DNA from 3 places in the Shewanella sp. YQ_9 genome. Region 3 is predicted to be linked to each of the others. Evidence: predicted binding sites of a transcription regulator. Region 3 holds the regulator's gene; each other region holds the start of a gene.
What was found. The regulator sigma-54, encoded in region 3, starts transcription at its own class of promoters, with help from an activator protein. The targets are predictions, from matches to a motif close to GTTGGCACGNNNNTNGNNT.

Region 1: a site for sigma-54 is predicted at 3,689-3,707, ahead of ACF8D4_RS12720 (TorF family putative porin). Genes of this name have one in related genera too.
Region 2: a site for sigma-54 is predicted at 3,744-3,762, ahead of ACF8D4_RS04200 (FimV/HubP family polar landmark protein). Genes of this name have one in related genera too.

What each region holds. Positions count from the first base shown of each region.
Region 1 covers NZ_JBICJO010000039.1:145,247-151,168, forward strand. Annotated here, with positions in the region: gene ACF8D4_RS12690 (GGDEF domain-containing protein) at 1-937, shown strand, start outside; gene ACF8D4_RS12695 (DUF3016 domain-containing protein) at 934-1,458, opposite strand; gene ACF8D4_RS12700 (hypothetical protein) at 1,739-2,044, shown strand; gene ACF8D4_RS12705 (DUF4240 domain-containing protein) at 2,051-2,560, opposite strand; gene ACF8D4_RS12710 (hypothetical protein) at 2,680-3,075, shown strand; gene ACF8D4_RS12715 (HU family DNA-binding protein) at 3,248-3,520, shown strand; gene ACF8D4_RS12720 (TorF family putative porin) at 3,787-4,479, shown strand; gene rimK (30S ribosomal protein S6--L-glutamate ligase) at 4,503-5,408, opposite strand; gene ACF8D4_RS12730 (bifunctional diguanylate cyclase/phosphodiesterase) at 5,490-5,922, opposite strand, start outside.
Region 2 covers NZ_JBICJO010000014.1:135,781-141,702, forward strand. Annotated here, with positions in the region: gene truA (tRNA pseudouridine(38-40) synthase TruA) at 1-359, opposite strand, end outside; gene ACF8D4_RS04200 (FimV/HubP family polar landmark protein) at 492-3,728, opposite strand; gene ACF8D4_RS04205 (aspartate-semialdehyde dehydrogenase) at 3,895-4,911, opposite strand; gene ACF8D4_RS04210 (4-phosphoerythronate dehydrogenase) at 4,912-5,922, opposite strand, start outside.
Region 3 covers NZ_JBICJO010000065.1:7,009-12,930, reverse strand. Annotated here, with positions in the region: gene ACF8D4_RS18085 (HPr family phosphocarrier protein) at 1-174, opposite strand, end outside; gene rapZ (RNase adapter RapZ) at 161-1,015, opposite strand; gene ptsN (PTS IIA-like nitrogen regulatory protein PtsN) at 1,012-1,455, opposite strand; gene hpf (ribosome hibernation promoting factor) at 1,458-1,745, opposite strand; gene ACF8D4_RS18065 (RNA polymerase factor sigma-54) at 1,777-3,240, opposite strand; gene lptB (LPS export ABC transporter ATP-binding protein) at 3,336-4,064, opposite strand; gene lptA (lipopolysaccharide transport periplasmic protein LptA) at 4,061-4,594, opposite strand; gene lptC (LPS export ABC transporter periplasmic protein LptC) at 4,581-5,141, opposite strand; gene kdsC (3-deoxy-manno-octulosonate-8-phosphatase KdsC) at 5,138-5,689, opposite strand; gene ACF8D4_RS18040 (KpsF/GutQ family sugar-phosphate isomerase) at 5,689-5,922, opposite strand, start outside.

The DNA.
Region 1 (5,922 bases), on a different contig from region 3:
AGAGAGCCTGTGCCATCAGGCGCAAACCTGCTGCTCTGATACCGAACTCAAGCAGTTGAGCGAACGCTTTCTCTCCCAGCCGGAGCTTCAGTGCATAGTGGTGCTGGAGCAGAAACAACCCTTGGGGCTGGTCTATCGCCATCGACTGATGGAGCTGTTTTCCCGGCCCTATGGCCGCGCCCTTCATGAGCACCAGGCGGTCACAGAGCTCATGGACAAAGATGTGCTTATGGTCGATGCGGCCACGCCGCTGTCGCGGGTGAGTCAAAAACTCACCGCCAAGCCTGGTACCGAAATAGCGCAGGAATTCATTATTCTGCGTCAGGGCGACTTCATCGGTCTGGGCCATACCCGCGAGCTGCTGCAGCGCATCACTGAACACAGAATACAGACGGCGCGCCACGCCAACCCATTGACTGAATTGCCCGGGAATGTGCCCATTCAGGAAGAGCTGCAACGGCTGCGCAAACTGCGACAGCATTTCTATCTGGCCTATTTTGATCTATGCCATTTCAAACCCTATAACGACATCTACGGCTTCAGTCGCGGTGATGAAGTGATAAGGGCTGTCGCCGGCCTGCTTAGACAATACGGCAAGGCGCAATTTATCGGCCACGTGGGTGGGGATGATTTCGTAATGATAGGCACAGAGCCGCAACTGCTCGGGGTTTGTCAGCAAATATTGGCAGAGTTTGAACAGGGCAAGAGGCAGTTTTTCAGTGACGAGCACTGGCAACGACAGCACTTGTTTGCACAGGACAGACAAGGGCAGGAATGCCTTCAACCGCTACTGCGCCTCAGCGTCGGAATACTGCCACCGCCATTGAGTCTGGACGCCAGCGAGCATGAGTTGTCCCGCTTGTGTGCACTGGCAAAAAAACAGGCCAAGCACAGCACCCAAGGGCTGTGCTTGCTGGAGATGCCGAGGACGGCTTAGAGTTTAGGCTTGAGTGTTTTCTGGAACCAGTCTTTCAGCATTCTTTCTTCATAACGGAAGCTGTCGCTGTTAATTCTGTCTACATGGTCGAGAAACTGCATATCAGTCAGCTTTTCATCGCCGGCAACGACCACCTGATCGCCTTCCAACAAGCGATAACTGAAACTTATCTTGGGCGGATAAACGTTCTTGACTACACGTATATCGTTGGCGGTAGCGCCAAAGGTAGGCCGCACATCGCCGGCCAAATCCACATCTGTGACTGTCAGTTCCAGCTTTTGGTTGTCTTTTAGAGATGAGGAAACGTCTTTATCCAAGGCTTTGGTCAAGGTCTCGAACAGACGTTTTTCGTAACGGGATTGCAGCTCGCTGGCAGACTTGATGTCCCGAAAATCCTTGGGTGACTGCCACTCAATTTTTACCTTACCCGACTCGGTAACCGGGTTTTCATCGACCTTGTCGGCCGCCAGCGCCGAGCCAGAGGTCAGGGCAGCTGCAAGTAACAGATATCTGATTTTCATATCAGCCTCCTTTGGGAGCGAATGTCAGTATGCATTTGGTTCAAACTCAGAGTATAAAATTTAACCTGAATCCGGGCTTAACGCAAAACTAATATGCGAACATCATCCTGTTATAAGTGATTATTTTATTTTGTTATTTTTCATAGACACCCAAAAAAATGCGTTAACCTGAGTATCAATTTGTAGCAGCCCCAACAAGCTTTAACACAAGGCTGCTTGAGTCAGGCCCGAGGAAGTAATCTAATAGCAGAGCTAAAAACCAGTCACAACAGGAGCGCCAGTGAAATTTTCGCCGTCTTTGCTGATTACCTTGGGACTATTTACCGCCCTGGGAATTGTTCTCGTCGCCATCAATCAGGATGCCAAACCCAAGGGGCCGGAAACCTGGAGCGCCTTCATTTATACCCATGGCTTCGATTCGGGGCGTTATATCAAAGAGGACGATTTTGGCGACTATGCCAGCTGTAAGGCGTTTGCCATCGAGAAGTCCCAGGCCTCGGAGGGGGCACCTTGGGAGTGTGGCAGCTACTGCCGCTTCGACTCCCGCCGCCAAGGCTTTCAGTGCGAGCAGATGCGCAACGACTAAGCCTGCTTAGAAAGGGAAACGGGCGCTGAGCTTGGGGTAAAGCTTGCGCAATGCCTTGGGTTGATCGTTGAAACGTTTACCCTTGGGCTGACTCAGCCCCGAAGGCACAAAAGGCAACTCTTTCCCGGTACGGGTCTCGTATAGCTGGCCGGCCAGCAGATCTATCTCCTCAACAAAAGGATAAGCATAGCCATTCAGCTGCGGCCAAACATCCAGTTCCCCCAGCGAATCCGCTGCATTGCAGGCCGCCTGATAACGCTCCTTACCCAGAGTCACCAGGAAGTTGCGAAACTCGGCAAAGCCATAATCTGAATCGACTCCGGCGATGATGTAAGCAGCTCCCCAGAGATCCCAGCTGTAACTCAGCCTGAGCTGCCGGGCAAAGTGTTTATCAAACTCTGCCAGCTCATCATCGCTAAGACCTTGCAGTTTTTCGGTCAAACGCGCCTGGAGTTGTTGTTGGTCCTGTTCTGGATAGTCGCGGCTGACCAGCTCCCAAAACTGCTCTTCTGTCATTGAGTGTTATCCTGCCAAAAATGTCGGCGGTTATTTTACCGCAAAAAGCGATTAAAATCCGGCTGGACTCCCCCCAGGGCTTTCCATAGACTTAGGCCAATTTCTCACAGGAGTCATTTATGTCCATTTCAAGACCAATACCATTGGTACTGCTTTGTATCCTCTACCTGGTACTGGCTGTGGTAGCACTGTGGCGCACCATCAGCACCGGCGCTGTGGATCTGTTTACCTTGGGAGTCATCCCTGTATTGGTAGGCATAGTAATGCGCACATCCTGGTCATTGTGGGCATTGCGTATCTATCTCTTTATTCAGACTCTGGGACTCATGGCATTTGCCACTACGGCTTTGGTTGCACTGCAGATTACGCCGCAGGATGTCAAACTGGAGCTGGCAGGGCGAAATATCCCCTTGCTGCCGCTGGCGGCTGTGTTGCTGGCCTTGCTGTTATTCCAGTATTGGGTGGCTTTTTCCGGCAGGACCAAGCGCTTTTTGCAGCAGGAAAAGTCTGACTAGATCGCACTGAATTTAAGGAAATCGGCGACCGGCTCACAATTTTGTGTCTTTTTGGTTAAAAAATAGCGGATAAAGCCCAAGAAGCCCGCTGAAAGGCCTTTTCAAGCCAAAAACCTTATGGCATGTTAGATGGGCAATAATAACTTATCGACGGAAAGAAGAGACGCTCCAGATGAACAAAACTGAACTGATCGCTAAAATGGCAGAACACGCCAACCTGTCCAAGGCAGAAGCTGCCCGCGCACTCAAGTCGTTCGAAGTAGCAGTGACCGATGCCATGAAAGAAGGAACTAAAATCTCCATCGTAGGCTTTGGCTCTTTCGAAACTTCAACCCGTGCAGCCCGCACTGGTCGTAACCCGCAAACCGGTAAAGAGATCCAAATCCCTGCCGCCACTATTCCCAAGTTCAAGGCCGGCAAGGCACTGCGTGACAGCGTCAACTAAGCCGCTTTTCACGGATGAAAGCGCCTCATATTGAGGCGTTTTTTATTGCCTGAGGTTCCCAACACTCCATTGCACAAAAAAAGTGCAACCCGCCCCAGCGAAATGCAACATTTCCTTAACCTGCATCACACTCAAAAGCTAACCACATGTATTTAATGCCTATTTAAACTTGGCACAGGATTCGCTCATTCCGCACAGACAATAACGAGTATCTGCACCGGTCAAGCTTGCCCGGCTCCAGAACCCAAACCATCGAGGGGATGAGAATGAAACACACCAAGTTTTCACTGTCAGTTATTGCAGGTCTGTTGTTGGTGGCCGGCGAAGCCCAGGCCGCTGTATCGGGGAATATAGGTGCCGCCTCCAACTATCTGTGGCGCGGCACCACCCAGACGGATGACTCTGTCGCCGTTCAAGGCGGTATAGACTATAGCCACGACTCGGGTTTTTACCTGGGAACCTGGGCCTCCAATGTCGACTTTGGTGACGATACCAGTTACGAGCTCGATTTTTACGGTGGTTACTCCGGCACCATAGGCGAAGACTTTGGCTATGACATCAGCTATCTCTACTATGGCTACCCGGATGCCGAAGGCGATATCGACTTTGGTGAGCTGGCGCTGACTCTCAGCTGGAAGTGGTTTGAGTTGGGTTATGCCAAGGTGGTTAACGCCGGTGATGACGTGGCCGCTGCGCCAATGGATAACAAGGATTTGAGCTATATCCACGCCGGGTTCAGCTATCCCATCACGGAAACCGTGACGCTGACGGCACACTATGGTTATTCAGACGGTGATGTGGTGCAGAGTTGGTTCGGGGTTTCCGACTACGCCGACTACCACTTGGCCATCAGCAAGGAAACCGGCATAGGCTCAGTCTCCTTTATGGTGGCCGATACGGATCTGCCGGACGACGATGCCAAGATAGTGCTCAGCTATGTCTATGAGTTCGAATTCTAAGGATGGGAAAGCCCGAGGCGCAATCAGGCGATGACAGGACGATTGCGTTTACGGGCGGCAACCATTTTTTCGATATGCTCCACTATCGGCTCGGCCACCTTGATACCTGTGGTTAACTCTATACCTTCAATACCCGGAGCCGAATTGACTTCAAGCACCAAGGCGCCGCGCTCGGAGCGAAGAATATCCACCCCGGCAACAGCCAGCCCCATCGCCTTGACCGCATCAATGGCTGTCTTGCGCTCCTGAGGGGTAATCTTGATTTTCTCGGCGCTGCCGCCCAAATGCAGATTGGAGCGAAAATCCCCCTCCGGGCCCTGACGTTTCATGGCCGCAACCACCTTGTCGCCCACCACAAAGCAGCGAATATCACTGCCGTTGGCTTCTTTGATATATTCCTGCACCAGAATATTGGCCTTAAGCCCCAGAAAGGCTTCAATAACGCTCTCGGCGGCCTTTTTGGTTTCGGCCAGCACCACGCCTATCCCCTGGGTGCCTTCCAAAAGCTTTATCACCAGCGGCGCACCACCCACCATGGCGATGAGATCAGGAATATCATCCGGCTTGCTGGCAAAACCTGTGACCGGCATACCCACCCCTTTCCGGGAAAGCAACTGCAGTGCCCGCAGCTTATCCCTTGAGCGGGCTATGGAGATAGAGTCATTGGCGGCGTACACCCCCATCATCTCGAACTGGCGCACCAGGGCACAGCCATAGAAAGTCACACTGGCATGGATCCTCGGGATAATGGCATCAAAACCGCTGAGTTCCTCACCTTCAAGATGAATACTGGGCTGCACCGAGTTGATGTTCATATAACAGTTGAGTGGATTGATCACCCTGGCCTGATGACCACGTCCCTCACAGGCTTCCACCAGCCTGCGGGTAGAATAGAGCTCGGGAAATTGAGAGAGAATACCGATTTTCATGTTTGAGTGATCCGCCAAAGAGTTATGGCCCAGCAAGAGAAGTGGCATCTTTGACTATCCCTTGCCAATAGGCAAGTAAAATCAAACATCCCCCTCGGTCAGCAAAGGTAAAATATGCTGGGTTTCAAAATCCTGGGGCTGAATCGGCCGACAATAGAGATACCCCTGCAGCAGGTTACAGCCCCGCTCACGGCAAAACTGCGCCTGCGCCTCGGTTTCTATGCCCTCGGCTACTGACACCACGTTAAAGCCGTTGGCAAAGTTGATCAAGGCCGACAACAGACGCTTGCCGCGTTCATCCTGTTCGACCGAAGCCACAAAACTCTTGTCGATTTTCAGCACATTGATGGGAAAGTACTTGATGTGTTCGAGGGATGAAAAGCCGGTGCCAAAATCATCCAGAGAGAAAACAACTCCCAGTGCAGCTATCCGCTCCAGTACCTTGGCCAGTTCCAGCGGTTCCTCTATCAAGGCATTTTCGGTGAGCTCCAACTCCAGCAGCGAAGCCGGCAGC
Region 2 (5,922 bases), on a different contig from region 3:
GGACGGAAATTGTGGTTGTAGATGATATAGCGGTAGCGGCGAGCGGTTGCCGAAAAGCGGGCATGAAAACTGTCGTCTACCTCTTTGGCCCAGCGCACCGCGATATTGTCCGGCAGATTGGCATTGACGCCCAGGGTCCAGGCGCCTTCTTTACGCACGGCAGAAGTATCAAAATGCACCACTTGCCCGGTGGCGTGTACCCCGGCATCGGTGCGACCGGCGCATTGCAGTGCTATCGGCTCATTGGCAACCAGGGATAAGGCCCGCTCCAACTGCCCCTGAACTGAATCCACTTCGGCCTGGCGCTGCCAACCATAATAGCCGCTGCCGTCATATTCGATACCCAACGCGATACGCATCTGTTTCTCCCCTGATCTCAAGGCGGCGAATTCTACCACAGAGCGGGCATTCGCCTCCAAGAAAAAGCCCGGACAATAAACGGACTGCATAAAAAACGGCGCTCCAGGCGCCGTTTGAGTATTGATTGAGCTCTAGCCCAAGGTTTTTATCAGGGCTGCAGCTTCCTCTTGCTGGCGGGCGTTGCCGTCCAGCTCCACCTCTTTAAGCAATGCCTTGGCGCTGTCTTTGTCATCGATTTCGATATAGGCCCGCGCCAAGTCCAGCTTGGCATTGACAGAGTTTTCCTCATCATCAACATCGACCATAGCGGCGGCGCCAACGAGGGAGTCGAGCTCCCCCATATCCACATCCAGCTCCTTGTAGGGGTCGGTATCACTGTTGCCTTCATCGGCTTCACTGAGCAGGCGCTCAATATCGATAAAACCGTTTTCTTTCTGGAAGGCGCTGAGATCGTGCTCAGGCACCATGCTGGAAGCCACCTTGCCTTTTTCTTTGGCATCGAGAGCCGCCAGTGCTTCATCCACTGTCAGTTTATGGTCTTCGAGATCCAGCGAGTCATCATCATCCAGTTCGAGACTGAATTCCTCATCCGCCTCGGCTTCCTTGGCAACGTTTTCAGAAAAAGCGGCCAACAGGTCATCGTCGCTCAGGCTCTTGTCACTGTCATCAGTATTCTGGGCCAGATCAATATCCAGAGCCTGCTCGGTATCTGTTAGGCTGTCTTCAACATCAGCAGCCTGTTCCTGGTTAGAGAGTTCCTCTTGAGCCAAGAGCTCTTCTATGGCTGAAGGCTCTTGCTCAGCAGAATGCTTTTCTTGCGCTGAAGGCTCTTTTGGCGCTGAGGGCTCTTCCTCAACCAAAGGCTCTTTGGGTGCGGAGGGCTCCCACTCAAGAATATGGGGATCATGGCTCTTGCTGCCGGCCTTGAGATCGTCGAAGAAGCCGGAATCCTTGTCGCTGCGTTGAGCGCTTTGTGGCGCGCTGTCGGTATCCCTGCTCTCATCGGCTAAAGTATCGGTTTCATCGGACTTCTTAGGCTCATCCAAGTCCTCAGCCTGCGACAAGCCTGCCAGCATGGCATCCAATTCGGCATCGCTGCGCTCAGTGGCATCATCAGACTCAACCTCTGAGCTATCTTCCTCGCCAGTCTCAGCTATCGCCTCATCAGCGTTATCTATCGCAATTACGTCATCCGCAAGCCCTGCCAACAAGGCGTCCAGATCTTCACTCTCTTCCTCAGCTTGAACCGGCTCTGCTTCAGCTTCCTGAGTCTCGACAGCATCGCCCAAGTCATCGAAGCCTGCCAGCAAGGCATCTATGTCTGCCTCTGTATCGCTGGAGTCTATGGCAACATTGTCATCTTCAAGCTCTGCGGCGATTGCGTCACTTAAGTCTTCCGTTTCAGTGCTCTCTTCTGCCGGCGAGTCGAATCCAGCCAACAAGGCATCAATGTCAGCTTCTTCGCCCAGCTCAGTATCAGCTGAGTCATCCTCATCCAGCTCGGCAGCAATGGCAGCGCTGAGATCTTCCTCAGCTTCAGTCTTACTATCGTCTTCAACTTGAGTACCGTCTTCAATTTGAGGTTCTGTGTCTTCTTTGACGTCAAACCCGGCCAGCAGCGCATCGAGATCGGCTTCCTGTGTCTCATCCAGAGTTTCTTCAGCCTGCTCATCTTCGGCCAATTCGGCAGCGATGGCGGCACTGAGATCTTCATCCTCATCAATGACTACAGCGCTGTCATCGGGCTGGCTCTCCAGATCCAAACTCTGCAGCTCTGTATCCAATTCAGGCTCGGAACTCTGCTCTTCGGGTTCGAGATTGAGATTCTGTTCAAGCTCGGCTTCAAAGCTCTGGTCGAAAGCAGCCGTCACATCTTCGGGTAAGGTTTCACTGAGCTCAGGCTCTGATGCTGGAACACTTTCGGCCTGCAACTCTTCAGGAATGGTTTCCTGTTTATCGGTATCGTCCAATCCGGCCAGCAGTGAGTCCAAGTCTTCTTCAGCGGGTTCTTCCTGCTCACCCGACTCCTGCTCGCCCATGGCTTCGGCCCAGAGATCATCGAGGGACTGGCCTTCATCTTCGGCCTCTTGGGCGTCATCCCCCTCTCCCGAGTCGATGAACATCTCCTGCGCCATGTCCATCTGCTCGTTGTCACTCTCAACTTCCGGCTCAGGCTGCAGCGCTGAGCTGTCGACATCCAGCAGTGAATCAATGGAATCGTCCGGATCATCATCCAGATGCACCGCCAATTCATCGTCGGCATTGGCCATCTCGGCTGTGGCCGCGCCGGCGACAGCCGCGGCAGCCATTGGAGCCGCTTCGGTCTGTGGTGCTTGGGCATCACTCTGTTTACGTCTGCGGCGCAGCATGCTCCATAGCAATAACAACAGCAGTACCGCGGGTATGGCCGCGGCCAGGGCCAGTAACAACGGGTTGTCCATCAGGCTGCGCCAGAGGTCGTCCGGCTCATTAGCCGTAGTGCTGGCAGCTTGAAGTTGCTGCTTGAGTTCAGCATTTTCGGCTTTGAGTTGCTGCTCCTGCTTTTTGCTGGCCTGCAGCGATTCTTCCAACACAGACAGACGCTGATTCAGTTCATCGATTTGCGCTTGCAGCCCTTGGTTATCGGTATTAGCCACTGTGAGCATGTCCTGCGCGCGTCCCAGTTCATCGGTCAGGCTCAGATTGCGGCTCTGCAGCGCTTCAATGCTGTTGTCGTCGGCCGTTTCCGGAGTTGCTTCCGTGGCTGCGTTTTCGGTTGTGGTGGCTGGCGATTTGTCTGCAGCCACTTGAGTTGGCTCAGTCGATGGCTCACTGACTTTCGGCTGCGCGCTGTTTTCCTTGGCACTTGTAGCTACCTTGGATGGCTGCGCCGCCGTTGGAGTTTGGGTGGCCGACGTTGGCTCTTTTGCGGCTTGGCTTTCACGCTCGGGGGCTTTGGCAGTTTCAATTTTGCCATCATCTGCTTTTAGCGGCTTACCGGAAGACCAGCTCTTGTCGTCCTGCTCGGCACGGGCTCTGGCCATACTCTGGGGAATAGCCTGCATCACCTCTTTAGAAGGGATCAGCAGTATCATGCCCCGTTCCAGGCTGTTGTAATTATTGGAGGTGAAGGCGTGCGGGTTGGCCTCAAATATAGCGGCCATGACCTGATAGATGCTGACACTGGAATCCGGTCTGACTTTCTGGGCAATGCTCCAAAAGGTGTCTGATGGCGTAGTCGGACCATACTGGCGTACCTGTTGGCGCACCTGACCATCAGGGCCGGTAATTTTCAGGCCTTCTGCATGGGCGGGTTCAATGAGAGTACCTTGGTTCAGGGCAAAAAAAGCGGCCATCAGGCCAACAAGATATGAAGTGCGAAAGTTCATCCATTCTTCCCTTTCAAGCGCTGGTTTCGCCAACTGACGACTGGCTTTAGGCATTTGTATTTATTGAGATTACTATAAACCAGAAATGTCCGCCCTGCTACTGTTCACATTTGCAAAACAAAAAAAGCCTGCTGCTTGCAGGCTTTTTCAACAGAAACAAAGAGTTCTAGAGATAATCGCGGATTAGGATTTCGCCTATCTGTACACTGTTGAGCGCAGCGCCCTTGCGGATATTGTCAGAGACCACCCAAAGATCTATACCCAGATCGTGGGAAATATCCTTGCGCACCCGGCCGACATACACAGGGTCACTACCGGCACCTTCGGTGACAGCTGTCGGATAATCATCATCATCTTCAAACAGCACCACGCCTTCGGCATCCCGCAATACCGCCTTGACTTCCGCGGCATCAACCGGCTGCAGCGTCTCGATATGAATCGCTTCCGAATGGCCATAGAACACAGGTACCCGTACCGCGGTAGGGTTCACCAAAACCTCGCTGTCGCCGAGGATCTTCTGGGTTTCCCAAACCATCTTCATCTCTTCTTTGGTGTAGCCATTTTCCATAAACTTATCTATATGCGGCAACACGTTGAAAGCTATCTGCTTATCATAAACCTTGGGCTCTGAAGGCAAGCCCTGCAGCAGCTTGGCAGATTGACCCGCCAACTCTTCAATCGCCTTTTTGCCTGTACCGGAAACCGACTGATACGTGGCCACATTGATACGGCTGATCCCAAAGGCATCATAGATAGGCTTGAGCGCCACCAACATCTGAATGGTTGAGCAGTTGGGATTGGCGATAATATTACGGTTACGGAAGTCGGCAATCGCCTGTGGATTGACCTCTGGAATAACCAATGGAATATCCAGGTCGTAACGGTAGTGGGAGGTGTTATCTATCACCACACAACCGGCATCGGCCGCTATCGGCGCCCACTTGGCCGAAACATCGCCACCGGCAGAGAAGAAGCCTATCTGCGCCTGAGTCCAGTCGAAGCTCTCCACATCGAGGATCTCTACCTGTTTACCGTGAAAACTCACAGTTTCACCGGCGCTGCGACTGCTGGCCAGTGGAAACAGATTCGCCACCGGGAAGTTACGCTCCTCGAGGATTTCTATCATGGTTTGACCCACAGCCCCTGAGGCACCCAATACGACAACGTTAAATTCCTGCGACATTTACAGACCGACTCCTGAAAAACCTAAATGAGACAACCAATCTACCCCAGAACCCCCGGCGTTTGAAAGAGTCAAAGCACTGAATTCTCGCCTATGGCGGTGATTTTTTCTCATGTCATCAAAACCTGCGGGGTTTTTCAGCATTTTCCGGAATTTTTCATCGTCATCACGTAGATCATAAATAAATCGGCATAGAGACAATAATGCCTTTTCATCGGGCATACTGCTGATATCGAGCCGGGAATTCCAGCGCTCGGGCAATAGAGTGGCAAGCGACTTGTCCGCCGGGCGATTGAGTATCGCCATCAAGGCCTGATATAACATGAAAGTGCCCCGGGCCTTGCCTTCCAGGCTGTAACCGGCAATATGCGGGGTAGCAAACTCCACCAGAGGCACCAGTTCCATCATGGGGTTGGGCTCCCCTTGCCAAACATCCAGTACCAACTTGAGGTCAGGCCGTTTGGCCTTGACCCGGATCAGCGCGCGATTGTCTATCACTTCACCGCGGCAGCAGTTAAGCAACCAGCAGCCGGGTTTCAATGTCTCCAGTCGCTGCTCGTCAAACAGATACCAAGTAGGATGTTCGCCATCCCTGGTCAGAGGTACGTGCAGACTAACAATATCGGCGCCGGCAATCAGTTCATCCAGGCTGACAAAACGGCGGCTGTCTCCAGCCTTGGCCAGTAAGGGGTCACAGAGCAAGGTTTTGATTCCGTAGGCTTCAAGGCAGCGCGCCAGCGCCGAGCCGGTATTGCCGGCGCCAACTATGCCAACGGTTTTACCCTTGAGCTGAGTATCAAACCTGTTGGCCAACTCCAACATGGCGATAAAAGCATACTCGCCAACTGCGGTGGCATTGCAACCTGGGGCATTGGAAAAGGGGATATTACGGGACGCCAGATAATCCTTGTCCACATGATCTGTCCCTATGGTGGCACTGCCGACAAACTTAAGTTTATGTGCGCCTGCCAGCAGCGCCTCATTGACCTTGGTGACCGAACGCACCAGCAA
Region 3 (5,922 bases):
GCCGGTTTCCAGCATCAAGAGCCCAAGCACACTGGCGGCCGAGGCTTTTTTCTCGCCTTGGATCAGGGTGATATCGGCTTCGAACTCGCTGGCCAGCACCGCCAGCTTAGTGGCGGCGCGGGCATGCAGGCCCAGCTTATTGACTATGGTGACTTCCCGTTCAACCTTTGCCATTACTCAGCTCCCGGTGACGGGCCTGTACCTTGTGTTTGCTGTTGCCAAAACGCTTGGCGAGCTGCTCAGCGACATAGACAGATCTATGCTGGCCGCCGGTGCAGCCTATGGCTATGGTGAGGTAACTGCGGTTGTTGCGTTCCAGGTGCGGCAGCCAAGTTTCCAATAGATTTTCTATCTGCCAGATAAACTTGTTCACCAGTGGCTGGCGGCTGAGAAACTCCTGCACAGCTTCATCCAGCCCGGTCAGTGGCCTGAGCGCCGGCTCCCAGTGAGGGTTGGGCAGAAAGCGCACATCAAACATGAAGTCGGCTTCCTGAGGCATACCATGCTTAAAGCCGAACGACTCGAAGTTGATCACCAGCTCTTTATCGACACTGCCAAGCAGAATTTCCCGCACTGTGTCACTGAGTTCATAGATGTTCAGCGCCGAGGTGTCTATGTAGTGATCCACCAGTTTCGACATGGGTTCCAGCAGCTTGCCTTCGAGCTTGATGGCATCCTGTAGTGAGACTTTGCTCTTGGACAGGGGGTGCAGTCTGCGGGTTTCGCTGTAGCGCTTCAGAAGCACTTTATCAGAGGCGTTGAGGAAGAAGCTGGTCAGTTGGGTGTTTTCCGGCAAGGCCGCCAACTGTTGTTCCAGCACCTTTTCCTGATCCGGCATATTGCGCACATCTATGCTGATGGCGACCAGATCATTGCTGCCACGGAGGTTTTCCAACAGGCTGCCAATCATGGGCAGGGGGAGATTATCCACACAGTAGTAACCCAGGTCTTCGAGTACCCTGAGGGCAACGGATTTTCCGGAACCGGAGCGGCCTGAGACTATGGCGAGTTTCATCCTGTGATCACCTGATAGAGTTCTGTTTCGTCGCTGGATTTTCGCAACTGCTTGAGTATCGCCTTATCGCTGAGCTTTTCAGCCATGGCGGATAGGGTACTCAGGTGTTGCTGACATTGATCTGCGGGCACCAGGAGGGCGAACAGTATGTCCACCGGCTGGTTGTCTATGGCATCGAAGGCGATAGGCTCTTCGCATTTGACCAGCACGGCAATCGGCTCTGTAATGTCCGGTAGTCTGCCATGCGGAATCGCAATACCATTACCTATACCTGTGCTCCCCATCTTTTCGCGGGCCAAAAGGCTTTCAAAAATCGCTTGAGAGGAAAGGGTGGGGTACTGGGCGCTAGCGAGATCGCTAATCAGCTCCAGTACCTTTTTCTTACTGCCCGGAGTGGCACAGGTAGTGCACTCCGGCCGCAGGATGGTACTCAGTTCCATCGTTAGTGTTTTGTCAGCTTTTCTTTGTGTTTAATGACCTGACGATCCAATTTATCAATCAGAACGTCGATGGCGGCATACATGTCGGCATGTTCAGAAGTTGCATAGACTTCGCCGCCTGTGAGGTGGATCTTGGCTTCGGCTATCTGTTGCAGTTTTTGTACATTGAGCACAACGTGCACATTATTGATCTGTTCGAAATGGCGTTCAAGTTTAGAAAACTTACTTTCCACGTAGTCACGCAGTGAGTCGGTGATCTCGATATGATGTCCTGTCAGGTTGATTTGCATAGAAAGATTCCTCCAATTTCCAACTGTGGATTTATAAACTCTTACGCTGGTTCGACGGTGGTATCATCATAGCCTCGCGATACTTGGCTATGGTGCGTCTTGCAACGTTGATTCCCTGTTCTGCCAGAAGTTGCGCCATCTTGCTGTCGCTCAAAGGCTTCTTCTGGTTTTCCGCTGCCACGAGCTTCTTGATAAAAGCCCTGATCGCCGTGGAAGAGCATTCTCCGCCATCTTCGGTGCCGACATGGCTGGAGAAGAAGTACTTCAATTCAAATATTCCCCTGGGGGTATGCATATACTTTTGAGTGGTGACCCTGGAGATGGTCGATTCATGCATCTCGACCGCCTCGGCAATATCGTTGAGCACCATGGGTTTCATGGCCTCTTCACCATATTCAAAAAATCCCTGCTGGAACTGCACTATACAGTTGGCCACCTTGAGCAGGGTGTCGTTGCGGCTCTCCAGGCTCTTGATAAACCATTTGGCTTCCTGAAGATGACCACGAATAAACTGGCTGTCTGATTGACTGCGGGCGCTACGGGCCATGGCAGCATACTGCTGATTGATCCCGAGTTTGGGCATACAGTCCGGGTTGAGTTCTACTACCCAGCGGCCGTTTTTCTTCCAGACACTGACATCAGGGATCACATATTCCTCGTCCATCGGCTGCACCAGCAAGCCGGGGCGGGGATTGAGACTCTGGATAAGGTTGATGGCGTCACGCAGTTGATCTTCCTTGAGCTTGGTCTTGCGCATCAGGGTGCGGAAGTCACGGGCAGCAATGAGATCCAGATGTTCGTCAATCAACAAGCGGGCGTCGGCCAGATGTGGGGTGTCGGTGTTGAACTGTTGCAACTGGATCAGCAGGCATTCGCGCAGATCTCTGGAGGCGATGCCGACAGGGTCAAAGTGCTGGATCCGCTTGAGTACTGCCTCGACTTCATCGAGCTCAATCTCAGGGTTGCCCATGGCTTCGAGGATCTCCTCTGTGCTCTGGGTCAGATAGCCCTGCTCGTCGATGGCATCAATAATGGCGGTGGCAATGGCGTCGTCGGTATCGGAAAACGGGGTCAGGTTCTTCTGCCATTCCAGATGTTCATAGAGACCTTCGCTGGTTTCACCCTGGAAGGGCATATCATCTTCACGGCCCATGGCCGGCCCTGAGGCGCTGGCGGCGGTAAAGACTTCGTCCCAGGTGGTATCCATAGGTAATTCATCCGGCATAGACTCATTGTTCAATGCCTCTGAGGTTTCTACCGTGGAACCATCTTCCTGCTTGGCGCTCAACTCGCCGGCGTCGTTTTCCTTGTGGTTGTCGTCGATAGCGTCATCCTGGTTGTCCTCGGCCATTTCCAACAGAGGGTTGGCTTCCAAGGCTTCCTGGATTTCCTGCTGCAGCTCAAGGGACGACAGTTGCAGCAGGCGAATAGCCTGTTGCAACTGAGGTGTCATGGTCAACTGTTGACCCAGTTTGAGCTGGAGTGACGCTTTCATTATACCGCTAATCCCTACTCGTTATTTTTCAAGGAAAAAATTCAATAATAACAAACTATAATACCCGGAATTGCCACCGGATGACATGATCCTAACTATAGCCTGAATTGTTCGCCTAAGTACACAGCACGCACTTGCTGGTTGTCCAAGATTTCAGCGGGTGTGCCCTCGGCGATCAACTGCCCATGGCTGACTATGTAGGCTCGCTCACAAACGTCGAGTGTTTCGCGAACATTGTGGTCTGTGATCAGCACCCCCAAACCGCGGGACTTAAGCTGTTCGATGATTTTCTTGATATCGATAACTGAGATGGGATCCACACCGGCGAACGGCTCATCCAGCAAAATGAACTGTGGATTGGCGGCCAATGCCCGGGCGATTTCCACCCGGCGGCGTTCGCCGCCGGAGAGGGACATCCCCAGGCTGTCACGTATGTGGGTAATATGGAATTCTTCCAGCAACTGTTCGAGTTGTTCCTCGCGCTCGTCGCTGTTGAGTTCTTTGCGGGTTTGCAGCACGGCCATGATGTTGTCATGCACCGACAGCTTGCGGAAAATACTGGCTTCCTGTGGCAGGTAGCCTATGCCTTTACGGGCTCGCAGGTGCATGGGATCCAGGGTCAGCTCGTCGTCGTCAATGAAGATACGGCCCTTGTCACTCTGTACCAGCCCAACCACCATGTAGAAGGTGGTGGTCTTGCCAGCCCCGTTGGGGCCCAGCAGCCCCACGATTTGGCCGGTATTGACCGACAGGCTGACGTCTTTGACGACGTTGCGTTTCTTGTAACTCTTTGCCAGATTCTGTGCCGTCAGGGTGCTGGTCATTGCGGCTCCTGCTGCTGTTCTTTCTTGTTGAGATCCTGATAGTTTTCCGGCTGGATAACAGTGGTTACCCTGTCTTGGCCTTTGCCGCTGCTTTCCGCTTCCAGCTGCTGCTTGTTGATGTCGTAGACTATCTTCTCGGCGGTTACTTCGCTGCCGTCTTGTTCTACTTTGGCCTGGCCCAGCAGGGTCATGATACGACTGTCTATGTTGTAGTGGATCTCTTTGGCCTTGGCACTGGCCAGACGGCCGTCTTCCAGTTTCTGGGTATAGGTAGCGGGTGAGCCCTTGGCCACCAGGATCCGCTCGCCACTCTTGTCTTCTGTGTAAGCCGTGAGTTCATCGGCCAGCAGTTTCAAACTGCCCTGGGTGACTGTGACAGGCCCGCCGTATACCACACGCTTGTTTTTGATATCGGCAAACTGATTGGCGGCGCTGATCTGTACTTTTTGCAGCAGATCTTCTTCAATGGCCACTGCCGACAGGCTTGTGATGCACAAGAGGGCACCGATAAAAAGCTTACTTGGTTTCATAGGTTCCTTTCACCTGACTGGTCAGCTTCACTTGCTGAGCATTGAGATCGGCGTACAGGCCGGATCCCTTGATATTAAAGTCTTTGCCTTCGATCAGGATCTCGCGATCTGAGGTCATGATCATGGTGTCCAGATCCAGCTCCACATAACTGGTTTTCAGGCTCTGGATCGGTTCATTGGGGCTAATGGCGTCGATGATAACATTATTTTCAAGTACAACTCGGTTACTCTTGCGATTGAGCCTGCCCTCGTTGGCAGACAGACGCCACTGTGCCTCGCCCTTGTCCGGATAGACCAGATAAACCGGTTGGTTGAAGAAGGTCTTTTCACTGGCTTCATAATGTTCCATGTGCGCCGCGGCGACCCTACTGGCGACATTGCCCTGCTCATCAAAGTTGACCGAGCGCAGGTCATCGGCGACAAAGTCAGGCCTAACCACATCCACAGGCGCCTCACTCTGTTGAGCGTTGCGCTTGTTCTGCACCTGCCAGTAAAGGATAAGTGCAGTGGAGAAAAACAAAATAATGGCCAGGGTGACCCTATTCATATACTCATTCCGTGGGCATTTTCAAATTTGTCCTGACTGAGCAGGATAAGATCCGCCAGCTCCCGGAGTGCACCATGGCCGCCGGCAATCTGAGTGACCATGTGGCAGTGCTGCCTTACCCAAGGATGGCCATCGGCTACGCAAACCGCCAGCCCCACTTGCTTCATTACCGGCAAGTCGACAATGTCGTCACCTATATAGGCCACTTGTTCAGGCTCGAGGTCATAATGCTTAAGCAGCGCCTCATAGGGCTCCAGCTTGTTGTCTATGCCTTGATAAATCTTGTCTACCCCCAGGGCTGTCATGCGGTTTTCGACTATCTGGGACTTGCGGCCGGTGATCACCGCCACTTGAATGCCGCAGGACAGCAGCGAGCGTACCCCATAACCATCGCGGGTATGGAAGGCCTTCAGCTCTTCGCCGCTGTTGCTCATATAGATGCGGCCATCGGAGAAGACACCGTCGACATCACAGATAAGCAGTTTGATTTTGGCGGCTCTTTGCCAGTTATCTTCGCTTATGGGGCCGTAAAAACCTTGATGACTCATCAGATAACCCCCGCCTTGACCATATCCAGCATATTGAGTGCCCCAATTGGCTCATTGGCGCCATTGATGACGATAAGACCGTTGATGTCATTCTCGTCCATCACCTTCAGCGCCTGAGCTGCGAGGATATTGTCACCACTGGTGATGCAATTCCGGGTCATGACGTCGCTGATTTTTGTGGTACGCAGGTTGACCCCGGCGTCTATGACACGTCTCAAATCACCATCGGTGAA